Leptothrix cholodnii SP-6: one gene and its partner. Each later gene encodes a partner of the first gene's protein in a complex. Links are inferred from orthologs where the notes say so. Each region holds a gene or a part of one and is shown in the gene's direction. Other genes may lie near its edges.

The links.
Region 2: the proteins of LCHO_RS15580 (region 1) and trxA are in contact, whole or in part, in an NMR structure (PDB 2IPA), measured with the Bacillus subtilis proteins. The link is inferred for Leptothrix cholodnii SP-6 from one-to-one orthologs.

Annotation. Positions count from the first base shown.
Region 1 is NC_010524.1:3,447,214-3,453,211, reverse strand. The notes cover bases 1,933-4,721. They hold LCHO_RS15580 (arsenate reductase ArsC), read left to right. Parts: upstream 1,933-2,968; coding sequence 2,969-3,475; downstream 3,476-4,721. Other genes in these bases: LCHO_RS15570 (thioredoxin domain-containing protein), read right to left, coding at 4,603-4,721; arsB (ACR3 family arsenite efflux transporter), read left to right, coding at 3,498-4,577; LCHO_RS15585 (ArsI/CadI family heavy metal resistance metalloenzyme), read left to right, coding at 2,430-2,951; LCHO_RS15590 (ArsR/SmtB family transcription factor), read left to right, coding at 2,090-2,416; LCHO_RS15595 (fibronectin type III domain-containing protein), read left to right, coding at 1,933-2,014. Outside these bases: LCHO_RS15600 (IS5 family transposase), read left to right, coding at 416-1,498; more of LCHO_RS15595, read left to right, coding at 1,649-1,932; more of LCHO_RS15570, read right to left, coding at 4,722-5,106; LCHO_RS15565 (quinoprotein dehydrogenase-associated SoxYZ-like carrier), read right to left, coding at 5,124-5,987; LCHO_RS15560 (MBL fold metallo-hydrolase), read right to left, coding at 5,977-5,998. UniProt on the Bacillus subtilis protein: Catalyzes the reduction of arsenate [As(V)] to arsenite [As(III)]. In vitro, can dephosphorylate para-nitrophenyl phosphate (pNPP).
Region 2 is NC_010524.1:3,087,317-3,091,915, forward strand. The notes cover bases 1,605-4,599. They hold trxA (thioredoxin TrxA), read left to right. Parts: upstream 1,605-2,934; coding sequence 2,935-3,264; downstream 3,265-4,599. Other genes in these bases: LCHO_RS14030 (serine/threonine protein kinase), read right to left, coding at 1,605-2,851; rho (transcription termination factor Rho), read left to right, coding at 3,516-4,599. In the rest of the region: ethanolamine ammonia-lyase subunit EutC, read left to right, coding at 1-152; LCHO_RS14025 (H-NS histone family protein), read right to left, coding at 138-434; more of LCHO_RS14030, read right to left, coding at 929-1,604. UniProt on the Bacillus subtilis protein: Participates in various redox reactions through the reversible oxidation of its active center dithiol to a disulfide and catalyzes dithiol-disulfide exchange reactions.

The DNA of each region.
Region 1 (5,998 bases):
AAGCATGATCGTTTCGTGCCTGAATACGACAGAGACAGCCTGGATGCATTATCACCAGAGAATGACGGAATTCCGCAATAAGAGACTCGCCCACTTTGTTCACGCGCCCGTCGGTGACCCACCAAACATCACTTGGGCACTTCATTCTGCGTGCCTATACCGAGAATGGCTGATATCACTTGTTCGGGCATATCAAGACGCTGGCTTCTCAGTACGGGCCTCGGAAAAAACGGGGCAAGAAATGCTTGAGCAATTCCGAGCTCAAATCGCTGAAATATGCATATGAAGCCCAACCCATCATTCCACCGGATCGCCTTTGGCGGTCGGTGAATTTTCAAACGTTGGGCCCAAGCCTAGGGGCACTTCTCGAAACCTCCCTGTTCGCCCGCAGCCTGAGCCGGCAAGATGCGCAGCCATGATCACGCCGCGCATCAAGCCCTCGAGCTTCTTCCCTGAGGAGGAAGCGGTGGACGACCTGTTCCTGGCGCGCCAGCGCAAGGCCAAGCTCGAGGGCTACGTGCAGACGCTGGCGGCGATCGACGCGCTGGTGGACTTCACGGCGATGGCCGCGGCGGTCGATGCGGCGTGTCCGCGCGCCGACCGCAAGAAGGGTGGCCGCCCGCCGTACCCGAGCGAGGTGCTGGTGCGCATGGTCTTCCTGCAAGGGCTCTACAACCTGTCGGACGAGCAGTGCGAGCACCAGGTGCTCGACCGGCTGAGCTTCCAGCGCTTCTGCCGGCTCGACGGCGCCTTGAACATCCCCGACGCCCGCACGCTGTGGAGCTTTCGGCAGCGCCTGGCCCAGGGCGGGCTGGGCGGACGGGCGATCTTCGAGACGCTGAGTCAGCAGTTGCAGCAGCACGGGTTCATCCCGCGCGGCGGGCAGATCGTCGACGCCAGCATCGTGGCCGCACCCATCACCCAGGCCAACACCGCCGAGCGCGAGGCGCTCAACAAGGGCGAGACGCCCGAAGGCTGGAGCAAGAAGCGCATGGCGCACACCGATGGCGACGCACGCTGGACGCAGAAGCACGGCAAGAGCTACTACGGCTACAAGCTGCACGCCAACGCGGATGCGCGCTACAAGCTCATCCGCACCCTGAAGATCACGGCGGCCAATGCCGACGACGGCCAGCAGCTCCCCCACGTGCTGCAGTCGGCCAACACGCGCGATCGCCTGCTGGCCGACCGCGGCTACGACAGCCAGGCCAACCGGCAGGTGCTGGCGCAGCAGGGCCTGGTCGACGGCATCGCGCGGCGGGCCAGGCCGGGGCAGACCGCCAAGACCCGACTGAAGCAGCGCAATCGCACGATCAACCGGACCCGCTCGCGCGTCGAGCACGTCTTCGCCAGCCTGGCCCAGCAGGGCGGCAAGTGCGTGCGGGCGATGACGCTGGCGCGCAATGCGCTGGCCATCACGCTGCAGTGCGCGGCCTACAACGCGCGCAGGCTGGTGTGGCTGGTCAAGAGCACGGGTGCGTCTGCGAGGCCGGTGTGAGGGCAGAAAAGCCCTTCGCGAGGGGCGCGAAGGGCTGAAAGACAGGCCGCCGGGTAGAACTGATCTTCGAATTCGGCATGCGATGACGCCGTGCGAGCCGTCATGACGTCGATCACGTGCCGGAGATGGTCGGCACGATAGTTTTAGGAAGTGCCCCATGGTGATGTCGAGGCACTGGCATCGACGGGATTCGACCTGCGCCGCAACGCCAGTCGCACCAGCGGTTTTGAGCCGCTGCCGGTCCCCGGTGGTTTCAGGGTGCAGCATGGCCCGCGTCGCGGCAGCCTGGATGTGCGTGTCAACCGCGTGCTCGGCGCAGCCAGCTACGAGGTTCAGATCACCCAGGGCGACCCGACCTCGGAGCTCGACTGGAAACACGCCATGACCTCCGTGACCGCGTCGCGCATCAGGCTCAATGATCTGCCGCCGACGCAATCCTTCTGGGTGCGCGTGCGTGCCGTTGGCAGTGGTGGCAACGGGCTCTGGACCGAGCCGGTGAACATCATCGTGGTCTGATCCCGTCGGGTTTGGAGAGGGGGCGGGCGATCGGCATGCATTGACTCATCGCCATGATTCCAACAAAATGGAAGCATGGAAGAAAAAGCTGCCATCGCCTCTCTCGCTGCCTTGGCCCAGGGCATGCGCCTGCGCATCTTTCGTGCGCTGGTGGGCGCTGCGCCGCAAGGCATGACGCCGGGCGAGTTGTCCGCCACCCTGGGCGTGCCCGGCTCCACGCTGTCGTTCCACCTGAAGGAACTGATGCATGCCGGCCTCGTGTCGCAGGAGCGTGATGGCCGCAACCTGATCTACCGGCCGTCCATCGCGCAGATGAACGATCTGCTGGCCTACCTCACCGCCCACTGCTGCCAGGGCTCGGCCTGCGAGGTCACGAGCACGCCCGGCTGCACCACCTGTTGATCGGAGACCCACCATGAAGCGCTTTCACGTCCATCTGCATGTCGACGACCTGGCCACCAGCGTCGGCTTCTACTCCAAGCTTTTCGCGGCCGAACCGGCCCGGCTCGAGGGCGACTACGCCAAGTGGATGCTCGAAGATCCGCCGGTCAACTTCGCGATCTCGACCCGGGGTTCGAAACCGGGCATCGACCACCTCGGCATCCAGACCGACGATCCCGCCGAGCTGGCCGCCCTGAAAGCGCGCGCCGAGGCGGCCGACATGGCCCTGCTCGACGAGGGTGAGACGACCTGCTGCTACGCCCGCAGCGAAAAGCACTGGATCACCGACCCGCAGGGCATCGCCTGGGAGCATTTCCATACGCTGGGCAACATCCCGGTGTTCAACGAAGCCGCTGCCCCGGCCGCTGCCGCATCGGCTTGCTGTGCACCGACCGACGCTGCCGCCGCAAGCAGCGAACCCGCCGCCTGCTGCGCGCCCACGCCGCGTGGCAAGCCCATCGGCATTGCGGTCAAGTCGGCCAATTCGTGCTGCTGAGCCCGTGCTGCTGAGCCATGACCACACACGTTCTCATCCTCTGCACCCACAACTCGGCGCGCAGCGTGCTGTCCGAGGGCATGCTCAATCATTGGGCCGCCAAGCTGGGCCTTGACGTGCAAGCCCACAGTGCGGGCAGTGCGCCGAGTGGCCGCATCAATGCGTTCGCACTCGAAGCGCTCCAGCGTGCCGGCATCGATACCCGCGCCTACCGCAGCAAGAGCTGGGACGAGTTCAGCACCGACGGCGCGCCGCCGCTGTCGATCGTCATCACCGTGTGCGACAGCGCGGCCGCAGAGAGCTGCCCGGTGTTCTTCGGCGGCAGCGCGGGCCAGCCGGTCAAGGTGCATTGGGGCTACCCCGACCCGTCCAACGCCGAAGGCGGTGACGAGGGCAAGCGCCGCGCCTTCGAGCTGACGCGCCAGGCGATCGGCTACCGGATGCTGCAACTGCTGGCCTTGCCGCTGGCGACGATGGACCGCGCCGCACTGCAGGCCGCCCTGGTCGAGATCGGCCGCAGCTGATCGCCGCGGAGCAAGAACATTCATGAACACCACTGTCTTTTCTGCCCCTTCCACAGCGCCCGCGCCCGCGCCGATGAGCGTGTTCGAGCGCTACCTCACCGTCTGGGTGTTCCTGTGCATCGTCGCCGGCATCGCCCTCGGCCAGATGCTGCCGGGCCCGGTGCAGGCGATCGGCCGCATGGAAGTCGCCCGGGTCAACCTGCCGGTCGGCCTGCTGATCTGGGTGATGATCATCCCGATGCTGCTCAAGGTCGACTTCGGCGCGCTGCACCAGGTCAAGCAGCACTGGCGCGGCATCGGCGTGACGCTGTTCGTCAACTGGGCGGTCAAGCCGTTCTCGATGGCGCTGCTGGGCTGGCTGTTCATCCGCCACGTGTTCGCGCCCTACCTGCCGGCTGACCAGGCCGACAGCTACATCGCCGGCCTGATCCTGCTGGCGGCGGCGCCGTGCACGGCGATGGTGTTCGTGTGGAGCCGGCTGACCGGCGGCCACCCGCTGTTCACGCTGTCGCAGGTGGCGCTCAACGACACGATCATGGTGTTCGCGTTCGCGCCGATCGTGGCGCTGCTGCTGGGGCTGTCGTCGATCGTGGTGCCGTGGGACACGCTGATCACGTCGGTGGTGCTGTACATCGTGATCCCGGTCGTGATCGCGCAGCTGTGGCGCAAGCAGTTGCTGCGGCGCGGGCAGGCGGCGTTCGACGCCGCGCTGGCCAGGATCGGCCCTTGGTCGATCACCGCGCTGCTGGCCACGCTGGTGCTGCTGTTCGCTTTCCAGGGCAAGGCGATCATCGACCAGCCGCTGGTGATCGCGATGCTGGCGGTGCCGATCCTGATCCAGGTGTTCTTCAACTCGGGCCTGGCCTACTGGCTCAACCGCCGGCTGGGCGAATCGCACAGCGTGGCCTGCCCGTCGGCCCTGATCGGCGCGAGCAACTTCTTCGAGCTGGCGGTGGCGGCGGCGATCAGCCTGTTCGGCTTCGAATCCGGCGCCGCTCTGGCCACCGTGGTCGGCGTGCTGATCGAGGTGCCGGTGATGCTGCTGGTGGTCAAGTGGGTGAACCAGAGCAAGGGCTGGTACGAGGCCGGCCGCTGCGCCTGAGCAAACCCCTCGCGGTCGCCGCGATTCACTCCTCCAGCCGCAGGATCTCCAACTGCTCGGCCACGGTCTGGAAGGTGCCGGTGCCCGCCGGCATCTGCATCAGCGGCTTGCCGTCGGGCTCGAGCAGCCACACGCTGGGATAGACCAGCAGCCGAGCCCGCTGGTCGCCGATGGCGCGCTGGAAGTCGGCGTAGGGCAGGCGGTGCGCCTCGGTGCGCAGGATCAGCTGGCGCTCGGTCACGCTCAGCTGGCTGCGCAGGTCGACCACCAGATACTTGGCCGCGAAATGCGGCACCAGCTCGGTGGCGTTGGCCGCCAGAAAGGCCTCGTACTTGCGGCAGTACGCGCAGTCGCTGGCACCCAGGTAGACGTACAGCCACTTGCCCTCGCTGCGGGCGCGCTGCTGGGCGGCGCGCAGGTCGAATTCATGCGTCTTGCCGTCGACCAGCGGCTGGATCACGATCGGTGCGTAGGGCGCCGGCAAGGCCGCGTGCGCCGTGCTCAGCAGCCCGACGAGGCCGATCAGCACGAGGAATCTTCTGCCGATCACGCCGCCGCCCACGGGTCGAGCGTGCCGCGAAAGCGCTGTTCTTTTGTGTCCTCGACCTCTGCGGTCAGCAGCGCGTGCTGATCGGCGCGTGGCACGAAGTTGAAGCGCCAGCTCGGGTTCTCGCTGATCGAAAAATCGGTGTCGGCCTCGAACAGCAGCGCCTCGCCCAGCCGCACGCGGATGCTGCGCACGAAGTGCGGCGGGATGAACATCACCGTGACCTGGTTGAGCTCGAAGCCGGTGTCGTTGGGGTGCACCACGCTCAGCTCGACCGGCGTGGGCGCGCCGGGGTGCAGGCCGGCGGGCAGGCGCATCGTGGTGCGGCCGATCAGGTGCAGGGCCTCGCGGTTGGGCGGTGCGCTGCAGCCGCCCGAGACCTTGACGTAGCGCGAATCCATGTGCAGCGTGCCGTCGCTCAGCTCGCTGACCACGCGCACGTGGCTGTATTCGTCGACCCGCAGCCGGGTCTCGAAATCGGCCTGGCCGAGCGCTGTGCCGAGCGTCAGCGTGGCGGCGATCGGCGAGGGGTTCTTGTCGACCAGCAGCGTCATGCGGCGCACCTGGCGCTCGGGTGTCTGCGCGATCCTGGAGACGATCTTGACCGGCACCGAGGCGCCGTAGGCCGCGCGCAGCGGCACGATGATCTGCACCTGGCTGGCGGCGCCGGCGGCGATCGGCCGCTCGCCGAACAGCTTGCCGCGCAGCAGCTCCCACTGCGGCGAGCTGTCGGCGTGGCCGACGTTGCTCGGCAGCCCGCCGATCGCGGCGTGGCTGCCACCGGGCAGCCAGGCGCCGATCAGCGCGGCGCTGCCGCCCCATGCCGCTACAAGCAGGCGGCGACGGTCGGGGTCATGTGCCATGTCGGGCGTCC
Region 2 (4,599 bases), 360 kb from region 1 along the record:
CACGACTGCGGCAACTCACGGGTGTTGCGCTCAAGGACGACGTCGATGAACAGCCGTCGGCATTGGCGCCTGGCCAGCCAAAGGGGGATGAGTCCGACAGCTTCCTGCTCGCGCCGACAGGGCCCGGACGACCCGGCTCACAGCCCGATTGACGAGCCGGCGTCGGGCGTCGGCCTCACGCGCAACTGGTCGACGGTGTAGCCCTCGTACAACAAGGCTTCGCGCAACCACTGGGGTTGCGGCCCTTCGCCGTCCCAGGTGGAGCCGGATACCGGGTGCCGATAGCGGGCAACGGCAGCCGCAGCAGGCGCCGGCCGTGGAGCCGGGACACCGCGCCCACGCAACTCGGTCGGGCTGATGCTCCAGAACGCCATCAGCCGGCGTATCTTGCGGATCGCGGCTTCTTTTTCAGGTTCGATCACGTCATTGACCATGGAATGGATCGTCTTCAGCCAGTCCGCCTGAGCGGCCGACTGTCGACTGAATAATGTCACAGCGTCAAAGTCCCCCCGCGACACGGAACCTGCAAGCCCCCCCGGACGCGTAGCCGGGATACAGGAAACCGTTGTTTGGCGGGGCGGGGCAGATGCCGCCAGGCGAGAGGCTCTCGCGGTGGCTTACAATCTCGCTCGACGGGCCTCCCCGCATGGGGGCGCGGCCAAACGGGTCAGGTCGGGAACGAAGCAGCCCTAACCGTTTGCCACCAGTGCCGGGGTTCAGGCTCGTCACCCTTCTGCAGAAAGCACAGGAAAATCAACGGATCAGGCCGTGCCTGATCGTTCTGGCCTCTCGTGCATCACCCAGCTGTGACACCTCGCCTTCAGAAGGTCGGGCGCCATCTCACGGCTCAGCGGCCTCTACATGCACGGCACTGCGCACGACCTGCGCATCGTCCTGCTCAACAGCCCCCCCCGCAAGAGGCCCAACCTCAAGCCGCCTTGGTCGAGAGGTGCTGGTTCAGCTTGACCCTGGCCTCCTGCAGCGCCAGCTTGAGCTTGTCGGGCGTGGTTCCGAGCGTCTTTGCATACCGGTTGGCAACCTGCGTCAGCGCCCGGGCCTGCGCCGCGCCGGCCAGCTTCAGCGTCGCCAGCGTTTCGTTGGCACAACTGGCCACGACACGCATCCAGCCGTCGGCGCTGGTCGGCATGTAGACCGCGTGTCGCAACGGCAGGGGTTGCATCATGTCCTGCACCGACTCGTCCAGACCCCAATGCTTGGCCATGGCGTGTGCCATCGAAGCCAAGTCGACGCCCAGAACGGCCATGGCCGCAGCCTCTTCGCTCAGGCCGGGAGCGACCGGGTCACCCTCCTGCAACGGCGGACTGGGCTGCATCAGGGCCGCGATCTGAACCGCCTCGTCCGGAAAGTGATACCGCACGAGCAAACGACCAAGATGCTGCAGTTGCGCGGCAAGCAGCGCGCCTTCGGCATCGAGTCCACCGGGCGACAGCACATCGGCCAGATGACCGGCCAGGCAGGCGAGTTTCAGCGCTTGCTCGAGGGCCCGCGCAGCCGGCTCGTTCAGGGGGCCGGGCCAGGCACGCAAGGTGCCGGCAGCCCGTCGCACACCGCTGATGCCGACGAGCTGGATGGCCCGGCGCACCGTCGTCACGCCATCTTCGGCCTGCACGCGAAACTGGGCGGCGTTGACGGTGCGCAGCAGCTCGAACGACAAGGCCGGATCCTCCAGCACCACATCGGTCAGCTCGTCGATGCGCTGCGTCTCCATCCGCGAGAGCTGAACCACGCGTTGCGCCAAGCCTGGCATGGCCGGCAGGTGGCCGCTGGTGCGCAGGCGATCGATCAGCAGCGCAAGCGGGCCGCCGCGGTCGCTGGCCTGCACCCGGCACCAGCCCGACAGCGCCCGCTCGAGGCTGCGTGCACCGAGGTAGCGGCGATGCGCATGCCGGTCGGTCGCCCGGTTGATGATCGCCCTCAGCGCGTCCGGCACCGGCTGCGGCAAGGCCCAGGGCAATCGCACGATGTCCTGCCCCAGGCGGGCAATGGCGGTGGGCATGTCCCGTTCGTCGAACGCTGCGCTGTGTGCGACCCACTGGTAGAGCAGCAGACCGATCGCCAGAACGTCGCGCTCTCCGGCGGCACGCTGCTGGCGAAGGAGATCCGACTCGAACTCGCCGGACGTGACACCTTGAACGTCAGCTCGCAGGTTGGCGCCCCACACGAGCAGGCGACCGTTCTTGTCGAGCAGCAGGCTGTGCAGGCCGACATCGCCGTGCGCAAGGCCGGCGTCATGGAGGTAGGCCAATCCTTCGAGCGCGTCGACGGCCCAGCCGGCAGCTTCAAGCGGCGGCGGAGCTGGCCGACCCGCCAGGAACTGCGAGAGCGTCTGGACCCCCTGTGGGGCCTCGCACACGAGGTAGGGCCAGGCGTCGCGCTCGCCGGTCTCGATGGCCGGCAGCAGACGGGGGTGCTCCAGCCGCGCCGCACGCCGCATGGCATCGACCGCCTCCGCAAGCTGCCGGCGCTCCTCGATCGCCTGGCGCGCGATCAGCAGCAGCACGTCGCGACGGCTGCGCGTGTCGTGCGCGATCCAGGCCATCGACAGCGAGCTGCGGCCGATCAGCTGCCTGAGCGCAAAGCGGCCGAAGCTGCGCAGGCCGGCAATTCCGGCGGCGGCGTTGTGACCATGGGCAGCGGTGGATGCGTTGGCGGACACGCTGATCAAATCCGGACTCGAATGGGACTGGCCTGATTCAAACGCCATTCCGAGCGGGTGCTTGCCGGAAACAACCACGGTTTTCAAGCCATCTCCGAGCCGATGCGGATGGGTGCGGCAGACTGCACCGGCAGCGATCGCTATCGCATGCATAGCGTCAGACGCTTCGGGCATGCCATTGCACATCGCCCGATCGTGCCAAAATCAAGCTCAACCCGCCGCATAGCCGAAGCGGTCTTTCTTCCAATGGATACCCCATGAGCAGCGACCTCATCAAACACGTTTCCGATGCGACCTTTGACGGCGACGTCGTTCAATCAGACAAACCCGTTCTGGTGGACTACTGGGCCGAATGGTGCGGCCCCTGCAAGATGATTGCCCCGATCCTTGACGAAGTGGCCAAGGACTACAGCGGTCGCCTGCAGATCGCCAAGATGAACGTCGACGAGAACCGCGAAGTGCCTGCCAAGTTCGGCATTCGCGGCATCCCGACGCTGATGCTGTTCAAGGGCGGTCAGCTGGCTGCCACCAAGGTCGGGGCGCTCTCGAAGGCGCAGTTGACGTCTTTCCTCGACGCCCACCTATAATCGTCCTCAGAGTTCGGCGGCAGCGCTGCCGGACTCCTGAATGCCACTGCGCGATTTACCTCCGGCTGAGCCCCACGGGCTCGTGAAGCGCGCGCAGAGTCGGCTCCCTCCCCCTTGTCGAGCGTTTTGGCTACATGGTGCGGCACGCAGCAATGCGCGCAGCCACACAGTCAAATGCCGTGCGGGAATGCCGACGCCCCCGGTGCAAGCGGCTGGCACCGTCGACACCTGACTTCCGGGTACTCCCCCACATGCACCTTTCCGAACTCAAGGCCCAACACATCTCGGCGCTGGTCCAGATGGCCGAGACGCTTGAGATCGAAAACGCCAGCCGCCTGCGCAAGCAGGAGTTGATGTTTGCGATCATGAAAAAGCGCGCCCGGCAAGGCGAACAAATCTTCGGCGACGGCGTGCTGGAAGTGCTGCCGGACGGCTTCGGTTTCCTGCGCTCCCTCGACGCGAGTTTCCTGGCCAGCACCGACGACATCTACCTGTCGCCGAGCCAGATCCGACGTTTCAACCTGCACACCGGCGACATGATCGAAGGTGAAGTGCGGGTACCCAAGGACGGCGAACGCTACTTCGCGCTGGTGAAAGTTGACCGAGTCAACGAACTGACGCCGGAGGAGAGCAAGAACAAGATCATGTTCGAGAACCTCACGCCGCTGTTCCCCAAGGAGCAGTTCCGGCTTGAGCGCGACGTCAAGAACGAAGAAAACATCACCAGCCGCATCATCGACCTGATCGCGCCGATCGGCAAAGGTCAGCGAGCGCTGCTGGTGGCGCCGCCCAAGAGCGGCAAGACGGTCATGATGCAGCACTTCGCACATGCCCTGATCGCCAACCATCCCGACGTGCACCTGATCGTGCTGCTGGTCGACGAGCGGCCCGAAGAAGTGACCGAGATGCAGCGCACCGTGCGCGGCGAGGTCATCAGTTCGACCTTCGACGAACCCGCCGCACGCCACGTGCAGGTGGCTGAAATGGTGATCGAACGCGCCAAGCGGCTGGTCGAACTGCGCAAGGATGTCGTCATCCTGCTCGACTCGATCACCCGACTGGCCCGTGCCTACAACAACGTGCTGCCCTCGTCGGGCAAGGTTCTGACCGGCGGCGTCGACGCCGGCGCGCTTCAGCGTCCGAAGCGCTTCTTCGGCGCGGCCCGCAATGTCGAGGAAGGCGGTTCGCTGACCATCATCGGCACCGCCCTGATCGACACCGGCAGCCGCATGGACGAGGTGATCTACGAAGAGTTCAAGGGCACCGGCAACTGCGAGATCCACCTGGATCGGCGCATGGCCGAGAAGCGTGTCTACCCGTCGATCCTGCTCAACA